2 regions of the Streptomyces sp. NPDC013157 genome follow, and region 1 is predicted to be linked to the other one. Evidence: riboswitches for the same ligand, from Rfam matches in the RefSeq annotation. Region 1 holds a riboswitch; the other holds the start of a gene.
The links. A riboswitch is a leader RNA that binds a small molecule or an ion and turns the genes downstream of it on or off. The one in region 1 is predicted to bind cyclic di-AMP.

Region 1 (7,829 bases):
CGACCCGCCCGCTGACCTCGCCGAGCCCCACCCGGCTGCCGCCCGGCCCCGGAGCCCATCCCGACATCGTCACCACGTCCCCGTCCTCCAGGTACGTCCGCTTCCCGTCCGGGAGTTCGAGCGGATCGCGTCCGTTCCAGGTCAGCTCCAGCAGTGACCCGCGCTGCCCGGGCTCCGTGCCGCTGACCGTGCCGGAGCCGTACAGGTCGCCGGTGCGCAGGGAGGCGCCGTTGACCGTCAGATGGGCGAGTTGCTGGGCGGCGGTCCAGTACATGGTGGAGAACGGTGGCTCGGACACCGTCTGTCCGTTGATCGCGATCGACATCCGCAGGTCGTAACCGGCGGGCTCCTCTGTGGCGTCGTCGAGGTACGGCAGCAGCGGATGCGTCCGCCTCGGCGGGGCGATCCGTGCCTCCTCCAGCGCGTCCAGCGGGGTGATCCACGCCGAGACCGAGGTGGCGAACGACTTGCCGAGGAAGGGGCCGAGGGGGACGTACTCCCAGGCCTGGATGTCCCGCGCCGACCAGTCGTTCAGCAGGCAGAGGCCGAACACGTGCTCCCTGAAGTCGCCCAGCGCCACCGGGCTGCCCTGTTGTGACGGGGTGCCGACGACGAAGCCGACCTCGGCCTCGATGTCCAGCCGTACCGACGGGCCGAACACCGGTGCCGGGTCCGAGGGCGCCTTCCGCTGCCCTGAGGGCCGCACGACGTCCGTCCCCGACACCACGACCGTGCCCGCGCGGCCGTGGTAACCGATGGGCAGGTGCTTCCAGTTGGGGGTGAGCGGCTCGACGGCGTCGGGGCGGAAGATGCGGCCGGCGTTCCGCGCATGGTTCTCGGAGGCGTAGAAGTCGACGTAGTCGGCGACCTCGAAGGGGAGGTGCAGGGTCACCTCGGGCAGCGGGTGGAGGAGCGGGGCGAGCGTCTCCCGGTGCGCGGGCACGGTCACCCAGGCGGTCAGGGCGCGCCGTACGTCCGACCAGGCGGTGCGGCCGGCGGCCAGCAGCGGGTTGAGAGTCGGTCGGGCCAGCAGCGAGGCGTAGGGGGAGCCGAGGGCGAGGGCAGCGGCGCCGGCGTCGAGGACGTGGTCGCCGAGGCGGACGCCCACCCTCCGTTCCGTGCTCTCGGAGGTCGAGAACACGCCATACGGAAGGTTGTGCGGGCCGAAGGGATCACCCTCGGGGACCTCGAAGGGGGTCAAGGGGGGCATGGGGTGGCTGCCTCGCTCTCATCCGTGCCGCGCGGGGGACGGCCATGTGGCGACGTCGCTATGGCGTTGCGCGGCATTCCATGTGGTCGCGCCACACGTTACGGGTGAGTTGCCTGTCGTGACAGTGTCTAAAGAGTTCGCAATGTCCTAATAGGCCTTGCTGGAGTAGGCAATTCCGGCTTAGCGTCCTTTGGGGGACACGGACGGGGTGGGTCCGGTCCGTAGAGGGGGACACGTGGGGGGACCCGTGGCCAGGAATGCCGTCAGCGTGCCGTTCGAGGCGGACCGCGACGTGCCGGGCCTGATCGTCAAGTTCGGCGACTATCCGCTGCATCACGGCGGGGTCGGCGCGATTCGCAGTCTGGGCCGCCTGGGCGTTCCCATGTACGCGATAACAGAGGACGCGTACACGCCGGCGGCTTCGTCCCGTTATCTCAAACGGGCGTTCGTGTGGCCGACAACAGGCGCCGAGGAACCGGACCACCTCGTCGAGGGACTGCTGCGCATCGGCCGCCGCATCGGCCGTCCGGCCGTGCTGATCCCCACCGACGAGGAGGCCGCCGTCCTGATCGCCGAGCACCAGGACGCGCTCGCCGACCGCTTCCTCTTCCCGCGCGTCGACCCGGGACTGCCCCGCCGGCTGGCGAGCAAACAGGGCCTGCACGAACTGTGCGTGGAACACGGCATCCCGAGCCCGGCGGCCGCCTTCCCCGACTCGTACGACGAGATCGTCGACTTCGCGGAGAAGGCCCGCTTCCCCATCGTCGCCAAGAACCGTGAGGCGTTCGTCCGGCGCAAGCAGCCCGCCGTCAACGGGACGACGCGGATCGCCACCCGGGAGGGGCTGCTCACCCTCGCCCGTGACTGGGGCACCCATCCGGGTGTCATCCTCCAGGAGTACCTCCCGAGGGAGGAGGCCGAGGACTGGATCGTGCACGCCTACTTCGACGCCGACTCCACTCCGCGCGCCCTGTTCACAGGAGTCAAGGTCCGCTCCTGGCCGCCGCACGCCGGCATGACCGCGAACGCGTACGTCGTCGACAACCCGGAACTCGCCGACCTCGCCGCGCGTTTCATCAAGCAGATCGGCTTCACCGGCATCATCGATCTCGACCTGCGCTACGACCGGCGCGACGGCCAGTACAAGCTGCTCGACTTCAATCCGCGCATGGGCGCCCAGTTCCGGCTCTTCGAGAGCGAGTCGGGGGTGGACGTCGTCCGCGCCATGCACCTGGACCTGACCGGGCGCCGCGTCCCGGAGGGGGAACAGCGGGCCGGCCACCGGTACGTCGTGGAGAACATCGACCTGCCCGCCCTCCTCGCCTACCGTCGCAGCGGCTACACGACGCCGCACGCACCGAAGCGGCCGAGCGGGACCGAGTTGGCCTGGCTGGCGGGTGACGACCCGATGCCGTTCGTCACGATGCTCGCCCGCTTCGTGCGTCCGGGCGCGAAGCACCTCTACCAGCTGTGGCGCACCAACCGCCGCGGCTCCAGCAACGCCACGAAGTAGGCACCACGTTCCTGGGGGGAGGGACTTCGTGATCGAACCGGTAGCAGTCATCGGTGCGTGGCCCTTCGGCCTGTCCACCGCCGCTCATCTGCGGGCGCGCGGCATCCCGGTCCGGGTCTTCGGCGACCCCATGGTCAGCTGGCGCGACCACATGCCGGCCGGGATGATCCTGAAGTCCTCCCCGGCCGCCTCCAACCTGGACTGCCCGCAGCACGGGCACACCCTCGCCGACTACTGCGACGCCGCGGGCGTCCGCCGACTGGTGACCGACGAGGACGTCATCCCGGTGGAGACCTTCATCGGCTACGGCGAGTGGTTCCAGCAGAAACTGGTGCCCCGACTGGAGCGGGTCCGGGTGGTCTCCGTGGACCGGCACAAGGTGGACCGGCACAAGGCGGACCGGCACAACGCGCAAGGCTCGGCGGGTTTCGAACTGAAGCTGGACTCCGGGGAGTCGTTCACGGCCCGTGCGGTCGTCGTCGCCACCGGCCTGTCCGGGCTCGCCCGCCTCCCCGCCGAGCTCGCCGAGGCGGGCGCCGACGGACCCGCGGGACCGGTCTCGCACAGCTCCCAGCACCACGACCTGACCCGTTTCTCCGGCAAGGACCTGATCGTCGTCGGTGCCGGGCAGTCCGCGCTGGAGACGGCGGCCCTCGCCGCCGAGGCAGGCGCCCAGGTGCGGGTGGTCTCGCGAGGGCGAGGCAAGGTCGCCTTCGGCGCCCCGCCCTGGGACCAGCCGAAGCTGCGCCCCGAGTCGCCGTTCGGCCGTGCCTGGTCCCTCTGGGCCCTGAGCTACTACCCGCACCCCTACCGCTACCTCCCGGCGCAGGCCCGCCACTACCTGGTCCGCCGGGTGCTCGGCCCGCTCGGCGCCTGGTGGCTGCGCGACCGCTTCGAGGGCAAGGTCGAGGTCCGCGAGGTCGCCGCCGTGACCGGCGCCGAGACCTCCGCAGGCGCCCCGGTCCTCACCGTCCGCACCCACGACGGCGGCACCGACCGCCTCACCGCCGACCACGTCATAGCCGCCACCGGCTATCGCGTGGACACCGCCGCGATGGCCTTCCTCGGCCCCGGGCTGCGCACTCGTGTCGCCGTCACGCGCGGCGCCCCGAGACTCGGCGCCGGATACGTCTCCTCCGTACCCGGCCTCTACTTCACGGGCCTCCCGGCGGCCGCGTCGTACGGTCCTGTGATGCGGTTCGTGTGCGGTACGGAGTTCGCCTCTCCGCGCCTGGCCAGGCACCTGGCTGCGGCCCACGTCTGACACCCCGGGGCCGAACCGTCACCCGGCGCCCGCGAGGTACAGCCCCAACAGCCCCTGCACGCTGTCCAGTTGCACGGCATCGCCGTCTCCGTCGAACCAGAGTCCGAGCCATGGGACCTCTTCGACGTACAGCGCACCGCCGGCCGGGCCCCGGGGCAGCTGCCGGGCATCTCGGAAAACATCACGCCCGCTACTGACAGCGGCCCCATCACGGATACGGCGGGCGCCACTTGAGGCCGAAACGCACGGTGAGTCCCCGGGCCGTGCTGTCCGTATTCTCTGATCATGGTCGCACCCTCCCCGTACTCACTGATCGCCACCGACCTGGACGGCACGCTGCTGCGCGGCGACGACACCCTCTCGGAACGGTCGCTCGCCGCCCTCGGGCGGGCCGGCCGGGCCGGAGCTCAGCACCTCGTGGTGACCGGTCGCCCGGCCCCGAGAGCGCGCCCGCTCCTCGACGACCTCGGCTGCACGGGACTCGCGGTCTGCGGCCAGGGCGCGCAGGTGTACGACGCCGGCGCGAACCGGCTGCTGTGGTCGGTCTCCCTTGACCGGGAGCTGGCGGAGACCGCACTCGGCAAGATCGAGGCCGAGGTCGGCCAGGTGTACGCGGCGGTCGACCAGGACGGCGTGGACGGGCTCACGCTCATCGAGCCGGGCTATCTGATGCCCCATCCCACGCTGCCCGCGCTGCGCGTCGCCCGGCGCGACGACCTGTGGTGCGCGCCCATCAGCAAGGTGCTGTTGCGCCACCACACCCTGACCGACGACGAACTGGCGACGACCGCCCGCTCGGTGGTCGGGTCGCTGGCGACGGTCACGATGTCGGGGCCGGGGACCGTCGAACTCCAGCCGTGCGGGGTGACCAAGGCGACCGGGCTCGCGCTGGCCGCCGACCGTCTGGCGCTGAGCCCCGGGCAGGCCATCGCCTTCGGCGACATGCCCAATGACATCCCGATGTTCGAGTGGGCGGCCTACGGGGTGGCGATGGCCAACGCCCACCCCGAACTCAGGGCGGTGGCCGACGAGATCACCACGTCGAACGAGGACGACGGCATCGCCGTCGTCCTCGAAAGACTCTTCGGGTGACGCGGAACGTCGATCAGTACGCGCCGTGGACGTTGTCGATCGAGCCGTACCGCGCGGCGGCGTAGTTGCAGGCGGCGGTGATGTTCGCGACCGGGTCGTAGATGTCGAACGACGTGCCGTCCACGTGGTACGCCTTGAACGTCGGGTCGATCACCTGGAGCAGGCCCTTGGACGGGATGCCCTTGGCCGCGTTGGAGTCCCAGAGGTTGATGGCCCGCGGGTTGCCGGAGGACTCCCGCATCAGGTTGCGGTATATGCCGTTGTAGGTGCCCGGGATGTGCTTCTCCGCCATGATCGCGAGCGACTCGCGGATCCAGCCGTCGAGGTTGTTCGGGTACCCGGCGAGGGTCGTCGAGGCCGTCGTGGTGGAGCCGGCGGCGGACGCGGTCGTGGCCCCGATGAGCGGGAGGGCGAGGACGGCGGCGCCGGTGCCGACGACGGCGAGCGTGCGGACGATGCGGTTACGGCGGGGACGGCGGTGCTGAACGGCAGCAGGCATGGCGAAGTTCCTCTCCGTCGCCTGCGAGGTGAGCTGTCGGGTTCGGGCTCGGGGAGTGCCCGGCCACATCGCCCGAAGGCGATGAGGCTTCACCCCTAGCCGTTCCGGAACGACGTCTGTTCTCTGACGTCGGCCGTCCGGTCCGGCGACTTACCTGGGTCTCCCGCTCCTGCCGTGCGAATGAACTCGTCGATGGGTCACTACGGGCGGCGGCAGGATTCGGCGTCCGCCCGGCGAGCCGGAACGTATGCGAGAGCACATGTCCGAAACAAGAGGCTGATTCACACAACGTGCTGATTGACCTTGATCTGTGCCGTATGGGGCACTTGATCCTTTGCTGCAGCCAACCCTCAACTGGCCCACGGGAAAAGGAAAGGAAGGGTCGCCCCGCAGGTCGTACAAGCCTTGCGGCATTCGGGCCCGCGTGACCTACTTCACGAATTCGCAATAACGGCAAAGCGGACATGATGGATTCATGGAATCCGCCTTTTTCATGGTTCAACAGAAAACTTCACCACTTGCATTCCCGTGGAATGCCCCCCGCGGGGGCGCTTCCGACGGCCCCGATGTGAGCATTTTCGGCGAGTAGTCCGAATTGTCGGATTAGATATATTTCCGGCATGCTCTCCGTCAACCCCTCCGTCAACTTCGGAAGCCACGGCTGTGTGCGCGTGTCGTCGGGCATGCCCAACGGGGAGGTTGAGGCGGATGCTTGACGGGGCCCGGCATCGAGCGTCGTTGCATGCGCGCGTGATTCTCGTCACGTTGAGACAGGGGAGGCGCGGAACCGGTAATCCCCGGTGCGCGTGTCCAACGCGAGGGCGGAACCTCCCCTGTGGTGTGCGTCGTTGTCATGGCGGCGGCCCCGGGCGAGGCTCGAACGTGTCGACGCTCCGTGAGCCGACGGGGTGAGGTGCGGGCGCCACGCGCGCGCAGGGATGCCGTTCTGCCGGCCGAGGGAATGACGGTCAAGGAAATGCGGAGCGAGAGGACGTGGGTCAACGGAACGCGGAGCTCGACGTGCGGGGTCTCGCGGAGGAGAGCAGACGGGCGTGGACGGGGGCGAGGTGTCGCCGTCCGTGCATGGTGTGCCCCTGCGGGCATGGGTGGGCGGTGGAAGGGGTACGCCCGGGCAGGTGACGTCGGCCGGGGAGGTGTGGCGGTTTCCGGGCGGCGGTCATCCGGAGGGTTCGCCGCCGGACGGGCCCTCGGGTGCCTCGCCGGATCCGGACCCGGCGCGGAGCCCGGTGCGGGACACGGCCTGGGCCTCGGTTCGGGACAACTGCCCGCACTTCCTGTTAAGTCAGCGGATGTCGGGTCGTATCGGCTGATCAAAAACATAACGGTCGTGATCCGATAGCGCCCGGGGTGTAACCGTGGGCGCTATCGGTGATCGAAACCTGACCGGATACGCTGACTTGAGTGATGGCAGCGACCTATCGACAAACCGTGTAATCGCCAGTAGACACCAGCAGACAGGAGACCCCTCGTGACCGTCGTCGGGCCGTTCGGGCTGAGCGTGCGGGACCAGGCTCTGGAAGCCGCTGTCCAGGCCGGATTGACGGCTGTCGAGGAAGGCTTGCTAGACGCCACCAAGAGCGAGGTCCCGTTCATCACGGAGGCCGCGCAGCACCTCGTGCGGGCCGGGGGGAAGCGGTTCCGCCCGCTGCTGGTCATGCTCGCCGCGCAGTTCGGCGACCCGTACGCCCCCGGTGTCGTGCCGTCGGCCGTCGTCGTCGAGCTCACCCACCTGGCCACGCTGTACCACGACGACGTCATGGACGAGGCCGCCGTGCGCCGCGGTGTCGACAGCGCCAACACCCGCTGGGGCAATTCGCTGGCCGTCCTCACCGGCGACTTCCTCTTCGCCCGCGCCTCCCAGATCCTCGCCGACCTCGGTCCCGAGGCGGTCCGGGTCCAGGCCCTCGCGTTCGAGCGCCTGGTGACCGGTCAGATCCTGGAGACGGCAGGCCCGTCGGACGGCCGTGACCCGGTCGAGCACTACCTCGACGTGCTCAGCGGCAAGACCGGCTCGCTGGTCGCGGTCTCCTGCCGCTTCGGCGCGATGCTGTCCGGCGCCGACGAGACGGTCGTCGACGTTCTCACCCAGTACGGTGAGCGGCTCGGCGTCGCCTTCCAGCTCGCCGACGACGTGCTGGACATCGCCTCCGACTCCCACGAGTCGGGGAAGACCCCGGGGACGGACCTCCGCGAAGGCGTGCCCACGCTTCCGGTGCTGCGGCTGCGGGAG
Region 2 (7,829 bases), on a different contig from region 1:
AGGAGACCGGCGCCGTCGCCCCGGTCCGCTTCCACTCCAGATACGCGCCCGGGATCTCCTCCAGGAAGCGCGAGGGCGGGTTGTACGACGGCTGGCCCCAGGCGCTGCGCATCGCCGACCGCGTGAGGTAGAGCCGCTCCCGCGCGCGCGTGATGCCGACGTAGGCGAGGCGCCGTTCCTCCTCGAGCTCCTTGGTCTGGCCGAGGGAGCGCATGTGCGGGAAGACGCCGTCCTCCATACCGGTCAGGAACACCACCGGGAACTCGAGGCCCTTGGCGGTGTGCAGGGTCATCAGGGTGATGACGCCGTCGCCGTTCTCGTCCTCGTCGGGGATCTGGTCGGAGTCGGCGACCAGGGCCACCCGCTCCAGGAAGTCGGCGAGCCCGCCCGGCTGCTCTCCCTCGCCGGACTCCTGCTCGAACTCCAGTGCCACGGAGGCGAGTTCCTGGAGGTTCTCGATGCGGGTCTCGTCCTGCGGGTCCGTCGAGCTCTGCAACTCGGCCAGGTAACCGGTGCGTTCGTAGATCGCCTCCAGGACCGTGGCGGGTCCGGCGCCGGATTCCACGACCGTACGGAGGTCCTCCATCAGCGTGTTGAACCGCTTCACCGCGTTCGTCGACCGCGCGGCCATGCCGTACGCCTCGTCGACGCGCCTGAGCGCCTGCGGGAAGCTGATCTTCTCACGCTGGGCAAGGGCGTCGATCATCGCCTCCGCGCGGTCCCCGATACCGCGCTTGGGGACGTTGAGGATGCGCCGGAGCGGGACCGAGTCCTCCGGGTTGGCCAGCACCCGCAGGTACGCGAGGACGTCCCGGACCTCCTTGCGCTCGTAGAAGCGGACGCCGCCGACGACCTTGTAGGGCAGGCCGACGCGGATGAAGATCTCCTCGAAGACACGGGACTGCGCGTTGGTGCGGTAGAAGACGGCGACATCGCCCGCCTTCGCCTCGCCCGCGTCCGTCAGACGGTCTATCTCCTCGGCGACGAACTGCGCCTCGTCGTGCTCGGTGTCGGCGACGTAACCGGTGATCTGCGCGCCCGCGCCCGCGTTGGTCCACAGGTTCTTCGGGCGGCGGGACTCGTTGCGCTCGATGACCGCGTTGGCGGCGGAGAGGATCGTCTGGGTGGAGCGGTAGTTCTGCTCCAGGAGGATCGTCGTCGCGTTCGGGTAGTCCTCCTCGAACTGCAGGATGTTGCGGATCGTGGCGCCCCGGAAGGCGTAGATCGACTGGTCGGCGTCACCGACGACGCAGAGCTCGGCGGGAGGCAGGTCGTGCTCGGCGGGCGGGGTGCTCTCGTCGTGCGCGCCGGTGCCGACCAGCTCGCGCACGAGCGCGTACTGGGCGTGGTTGGTGTCCTGGTACTCGTCCACCAGGACGTGCCGGAAGCGGCGGCGGTAGTGCTCGGCGACGTCCGGGAAGGCGCGCAGCAGGTTGACCGTCGTCATGATCAGGTCGTCGAAGTCGAGGGCGTTCGCCTCGCGCAGCCGCGACTGGTAGAGGGCGTAGGCCTGGGCGAGGGTCTTCTCGAAGCCGTCGCTCGCCCGGGCGGCGAAGTCCTCCTCGTCGACCAGCTCGTTCTTCAGGTTGCTGACCTGGGCGCTGAACGACTTCGGCGGGAACCTCTTGGGGTCGAGGTCCAGGTCGCGGCAGACCAGGGCCATCAGGCGCTTGGAGTCGGCCGCGTCGTAGATCGAGAAGGAGGAGGTGAAGCCGAGCTTCTTGCTCTCCCTCCGGAGGATCCGCACGCAGGCGCTGTGGAAGGTCATCACCCACATCGCGTTCGCGCGCGGGCCGACGAGGTGCTCGACCCGCTCCTTCATCTCGCCCGCGGCCTTGTTGGTGAAGGTGATCGCGAGGATCTGGCCCGGGTGCACATGGCGCGCGCCGAGCAGGTGGGCGATGCGGTGGGTGAGCACGCGCGTCTTGCCGGAACCGGCGCCGGCCACGATGAGCAGCGGGGAGCCGGCGTGCACGACGGCGGCCCGCTGGTTGTCGTTCAGCCCCTCCAGGAGTGCGGCCGGGTCCAGGGCCGGGCGGGCGGCGCCGTCGCGGTAGTAGGCGTCCCGGTCCGGGGGCACGTCGAACTTCCCGCCGAACAGATCGTCCGGAATCGACTCCGGAGCGTGCTCGTCCTCGGGCGGCGGCGGGGGTTCCTCGTCATGGCCGCGGGGGGCCTGGAGGCTCGCCAGGAAGCTGTCGTCAAAGAGGCTGCTCATCGCTCTCCGAGTCTAGGGCGCCCCACCGACAACCGGCCGCCGCCCCGAAAACTCGCCCCGGTGACCGAACAGATCCGTTCGGTCACAGCAGGTCGACGCGCGTCACACGGCCGCGAAGGCCCACCACGAACCTCTCAACAATCCACGGCAAGTCACCCATAACGTCCCGGATCACCCCGCCTGAACAAATCCCGACGCCAAGGTCACGAAAATGTATCGGGCATATCGCACATCAAACTTCACAGAGACCACACGAGTTGGCTAGCGTGCCGGGCAGGCCGTACGACCCCCACCGGCGAACGTCGCCGGGCCGCACGGCCTCCGCCGAGTCCGGGGCGCCACCGCGCATCCGGAGCCGGGGACCCACACCGATCCCGGGGTGAATCGGTCCCGACTCCCCTCCGGGGAACGGACCGTAGGGCAACCCTTCCGAACCACCCGCCCGAACCCGACAGCTAACTCGGTAGGCGGACCGCTGGAAGGAGTCGCCCCCGTTGGCGTCGCACCGCAAGTCCCGGCCGTCAGGAACACGCGCGGCAGGCATACGCACCCCCGCACTGGCCACCGCCGCCCTCACCTCCATGGCCCTGTTCTCCCAGACGGCCGAGGCCGCGCCCTCCTCGGACGGCAAGCCGAGCCTGGAGGAGGTCGAGAAGAAGGTCGACGCCCTCTACCGGCAGGCGGAGTCGGCGACCGAGAAGTACAACGCCGCCAAGGAGCGGACCGGCAGTCAGCGCAAGCAGGTCGACACCCTGCTCGACGACGTCGCCAGACGCACCGACCGGCTCAACAAGGCGCGTGAGGAACTGGGTTCGTTCGCCGCGGCCCAGTACCGGACCGGGGCGAGCGTTCCCGACACGGCGACCTTCCTGCTCGCGGACAGCCCCCAGGGCTACTTCGACCAGGACCAGCTGATGAGCCGCCTGACCGCGCGCCAGAAGGGCGCGGTCGACGACTACGTCACCCAGCAGTCCGCGACCATGAAGAAGCGGCAGGAGGCCACCCGGAGCCTCGAGTCGCTCACCGAGACGCAGGACGACCTCAAGACCGCGAAGACCACCGTGCAGACGAAGCTGGCCTCCGCGCGGGAGCTGCTGTCCCAGCTGACGGCCGCGGAGAAGGCCCGGCTCGCGGCGATCGAGAAGCAGCAGCAGGAAGCGGCGGACCGCAAGGCGGCGGAGCTGGCGAAGCAGCAGGCCGCGGCGGCCGACCGGGCGACGTCGTCGTCCACCGCGTCGGGCAGCTCCTCTTCCGGCACGTCGAGCAGCTCGTCCTCCGCCTACGCCACGAAGGCCGCCAAGGCGATCGCCTTCGCCCGCGCGCAGATCGGCAAGCCCTACGTCTGGGGCGCCACCGGCCCCGGCTCCTACGACTGCTCCGGGCTCTCCCAGGCCGCCTGGAAGGCCGCGGGCGTCTCCCTGCCGCGCACCACCTACGACCAGGTGAACGCCGGCACCACCGTCCCCCTCGCCGACGCCCAGCCCGGCGACCTGGTCTTCTTCTACGACGACGTCAGCCACGTCGGCATCTACATCGGCAACGGCATGATGATCCACGCCCCGAAGCCCGGCGCCTACGTCCGGGAGGAGTCGATCTACTACGGCGGCGAGTCGATCATCCACAGCGTGGTGCGCCCGGCCTGACCCGACGGGGCGCCCACCACCCCGGGGGCGCCCCCTCCCGCTTCTCTTCGCCGGCCCCGCACGCACAGCGGCGCCCGCCGCCCGCCACGCACCCGCAGCCGCTCCCCCACATCCCCCCACATCCCCCCGCGCTCCCGTCCGCCGCGACCGTACGGCTCGCGCGGTCGGCGCCGTTTTCGGGCCGCACGCGCGCGTGCCCCGCTCGTCCAGCGGGCGGCGCTCCCTAGCATCAGGGGCATGTCCGGCATTTCACCCCTCCGCGGCTGGTGGGCGCAGCGTCTGCCGGCGGCCGGGGCCGCCGTGATGGCCACCGGCATCATGTCGGTGGGGTTGCACCTGGCGGGCGCCGAGACCGTGTCCCGGGTGGCGCTGGTACTGGCCTGCGTGATGTGGGCGGCGCTGGCGGCGGACTTCGTCGTACGGCTGGCGCGCGACCGCCTGCGGTGGGCGCGGGAGGCGCGGACGCCTGGCGCGCTCACCGCCGTGGCGGCGACGACGGTGCTGGGGACGCGGTTCTCGGCGCTCGGGTGGCAGACCCTGGCCGAGGCCCTGCTGGCGCTGTCGGTGGCGCTGTGGCTGCCGTTGCTGGTCCTCGTCGTGCGGCACTGGAAGCCGCGGATGCCCGGCGCGGTGTTCCTGGCCTGTGTGGCCACGCAGGGGCCGGCCGTGCTGGGTGCGACGCTGGCGGCGGCCGTGACCACGGCATGGCTCGCACACCTCTCGCTGGTCCTGTTCTGGGTGGGGCTGGCGATGTACGGGCTCGCCGTGCCCCGGTTCGAGTGGCGGCAGATCGCCCAGGGGCCCGGTGACCAGTGGGTGGCGGGCGGCGCGCTCGCGATCTCGGCGCTGGCCGGTGCACGGCTGCTGGCCGCCGACAGTGCGCGGCTGTACCTGTGGAACGACGACGACCAGGGCGTCCTGCGCGTGGTGACGGTGGCGCTGCTGGTCCTGGACCTGGCCTGGTACGTCGTCCTGCTGGCCGCGGAGGTGGCGTGGCCCCGCCCGCGTTACGACGTGCGCCGCTGGTCGACGGTGTTCCCGATGGGGATGACGGCGACGGCGACGCTGTCGGTCGCGGCCGCGGTCGGCGGCGCGTGGCCGAGGTGGCCGGGGCGGGTGCTGGTGTGGGTCACGGTGGCGGCCTGGCTGACGGTGGCGGCCGGTGCGGCGGCGGACGCCCGTGCCGCTCTCAGGAAGACCCGCTGAGGATGCCGGGGATCAGGTCCACAGGACGGCGATGAAGATGTTCACCACCGTGAGCAGGCCCACCAGGCCGAAAGCGCCCTTCTCGACCTTCTCGTCGTCCCGCTTCACGTAGACGAGCCCGAGGATCACGATCAGCAGGGCGAGCTTCACGCCGATCTTGACGGTGTTGACGTGGTGGTCGTCGGCCTCGTTGAGACCGACCAGGATCACGCCGGTCGCGAGCATGGTGAACGCGCCGTGCAGCATCCCGGGGACGAACCGGGCCGTGCCCTGGCCCATCGCCTTCATCTGGGTGAGGAAGCCGCCGAGGAGCGCGGCGATGCCGATGATGTGCAGGCCGACGAAGAGATGGATGAGTACGTCCATGGCCCCGGAGCCTAATCAGGACCCCCGGGGGCACCGACCACCGGCCCCTCCCCCGGCACCCGGCACCCGGCACCCGGCACCCGGCACCCGCATATATGCACCCCATAGCACCCCGCGTCCCCCATCAGCCCCGGAACCGCCGCTTCGGTCATCCCGCCCCGAGAAGCCGACGACTCCGGACCGGAATCCCGTTCACATACCGTCCGGTAACGATCCGGTCACGCCAATTCCGTGCATCGCGTTACCAAGCCGACACACCCGGGCCTAGCGTCCTCCCCCAGGTGACCGACTCCCCACCGCCGCCCGGGCCAGGGGCGGCAGTCGGACACCACCGCCGAGAAGGTCCGGCGGCGGCCCGCTCCCCCTGTGCGGGCCGCCGCCGGACGCGCAATCCGCACTCCCCGCGGCCGTACGGACGCTCCCCCGGCGTGCCCACGGACGAGACGGCGGTCGTACGAAAGGACGGGACAGCCCAGGTGGCAGCGCACCGCAAGCCCCGACAGCGCTCGCTCGGCGGCAACACGGCCCGCACGGCCGTAACCCTCGCCCTCGCGGGCGCGGCCACCGCGACGGCCTTCGAAGGGACCGGAAACGCCGAGCCGCAACTGACACCGGCGCAGGTGAAGGCCAAGGTGGACCAGCTGTACCAGGAGGCCGAGGAGGCCACCCAGAAGTACGACGGAGCGAAGGACAGGGCCGACACGGCCCAGCATCGGCTGAAGTCGCTGCAGGACGAGACCGCCCGCGCGCAGGAGAAGCTCAACTCCGCCCGGGACGCGCTCGGTTCCTTCGCGGCCGCGCAGTACCGCGACGGCGGCATCGACCCGGCCTGGCAGCTGGCGCTGTCCAGCGATCCCGACCGGTACCTGGACGACGCGGCGTTCGCCGAGCGGGCCGGTGACCGGCAGGCCGGTGCGGTGGCACGGGTACGGCAACAGCTGCGGGAGATCGAGCAGTTGCAGGGTGCCGCACATGTCGAGCTGACGTCGCTGCGGTCCCGGCAGGCCGAGCTGAAGCGGGAGAAGGCCGCCGTCAACGGCAAACTGGGCGAGGCGCGACAGCTCCTGGACCGGCTGTCACCCCAACAGCGGTCGGCGGTCGCGGCGGACGACGGCACCGGACGCGCCTCACGCTCCGCGTCGGACGCGCGCGCCCCGCTGACCGCCGGCAGCGTCGCCGCCACCGACTCCCGCGCCGCGACCGCCATCGCCTACGCCTACTCGAAGCTCGGCAGCCCCTACGTCTGGGGCGCGACCGGCCCCGACGCCTTCGACTGCTCGGGCCTCGCCCAGGCCGCCTACCGCTCCGCCGGCGTCTCCCTCCCCCGCACCACCTACGCCCAGATCAACGCCGGCCGCCGCGTCTCGCGCTCCGAACTCCAGCCGGGCGACCTGGTGTTCTTCTACTCGGGCATCAGCCACGTCGGCATCTACATCGGCAACGGCCAGATGATCCACGCGCCCAACCCGTCGGCGCCGGTACGGATCGCCCCGATCGACGAGATGCCGTTCGCGGGGGCGACGCGGGTCGTCTGAGCGGCCTCACGCGGCCGTCCGGGCGGCCACGGACCGGCAGACCGGGCGGACCGGGCGGGCGCGGGCCTCAGACCAGGCGGCGTGCCGTCGCCCAGCGGGTCAGCTCGTGCCGGTTCGACAGCTGCAGCTTGCGCAGCACCGCCGACACATGGGACTCGACCGTCTTGACGGAGATGAACAGCTGCTTGGCGATCTCCTTGTAGGCGTAGCCGCGGGCGATGAGGCGCAGGACCTCGCGCTCGCGCTGGGTGAGGCGGTCGAGGTCCTCGTCGACCGGCGGAGCGTCGGTGGAGGCGAAGGCGTCCAGGACGAACCCGGCGAGCCGCGGCGAGAAGACGGCGTCGCCCTCCTGGACCCGGAAGATCGAGTCGACCAGGTCCGTGCCGGTGATCGTCTTGGTGACGTAGCCCCGGGCGCCGCCCCGGATCACGCCGATCACGTCCTCGGCCGCGTCCGACACGGACAGCGCGAGGAAACGCACCGGCTGCTCGGCGTCCGCCGTCAACGGGGCACACCGGCGCAGCACCTCGACCCCGCCGCCGCCCGGCAGGTGCACGTCCAGGAGGACCACCTCGGGCCGGGTCGCGGTGATCACCGAGACCGCCTGGTCGACGTCGGCGGCCTCGCCGACCACCTCGACGCCGGTCTGCTCGGTCTGGCCGATCTCGGCCTGGACGCCCGTCCGGAACATCCGGTGGTCGTCGACGAGGACCACCCGCACCCGACGCCCGGCCTTCTCCGCGCCTTCCGCCGGGCCGTTCGCCTCGGTCGCGTCGCTCATGACGTCTTCTCCGCCCTCTCCATCTCCAGCTCGACCTCCGTGCCGCCGCCCGGCACGGACCGCAGCCGTGCGGTGCCCCC

Region 2: another riboswitch for cyclic di-AMP. It lies ahead of ACFY6U_RS33130 (NlpC/P60 family protein); the one in region 1 lies ahead of ACFY6U_RS30325 (transglycosylase SLT domain-containing protein).

The regions. Positions count from the first base shown of each region.
Region 1 is NZ_JBIBAK010000011.1:206,662-214,490, forward strand. Features, by position in the region: gene fahA (fumarylacetoacetase) at 1-1,201, opposite strand, end outside; gene ACFY6U_RS30310 (ATP-grasp domain-containing protein) at 1,479-2,723, shown strand; gene ACFY6U_RS30315 (FAD-dependent oxidoreductase) at 2,752-3,987, shown strand; gene ACFY6U_RS30320 (HAD family hydrolase) at 4,273-5,079, shown strand; gene ACFY6U_RS30325 (transglycosylase SLT domain-containing protein) at 5,093-5,578, opposite strand; cyclic di-AMP (ydaO/yuaA leader) riboswitch at 5,584-5,780, opposite strand; gene ACFY6U_RS30330 (polyprenyl synthetase family protein) at 7,068-7,829, shown strand, end outside.
Region 2 is NZ_JBIBAK010000013.1:93,568-101,396, reverse strand. Features, by position in the region: gene pcrA (DNA helicase PcrA) at 1-2,218, opposite strand, end outside; cyclic di-AMP (ydaO/yuaA leader) riboswitch at 2,531-2,705, shown strand; gene ACFY6U_RS33130 (NlpC/P60 family protein) at 2,713-3,861, shown strand; gene ACFY6U_RS33125 (tellurite resistance/C4-dicarboxylate transporter family protein) at 4,099-5,067, shown strand; gene ACFY6U_RS33120 (hypothetical protein) at 5,080-5,433, opposite strand; gene ACFY6U_RS33115 (NlpC/P60 family protein) at 5,910-6,968, shown strand; gene ACFY6U_RS33110 (response regulator transcription factor) at 7,036-7,749, opposite strand; gene ACFY6U_RS33105 (PspC domain-containing protein) at 7,746-7,829, opposite strand, start outside.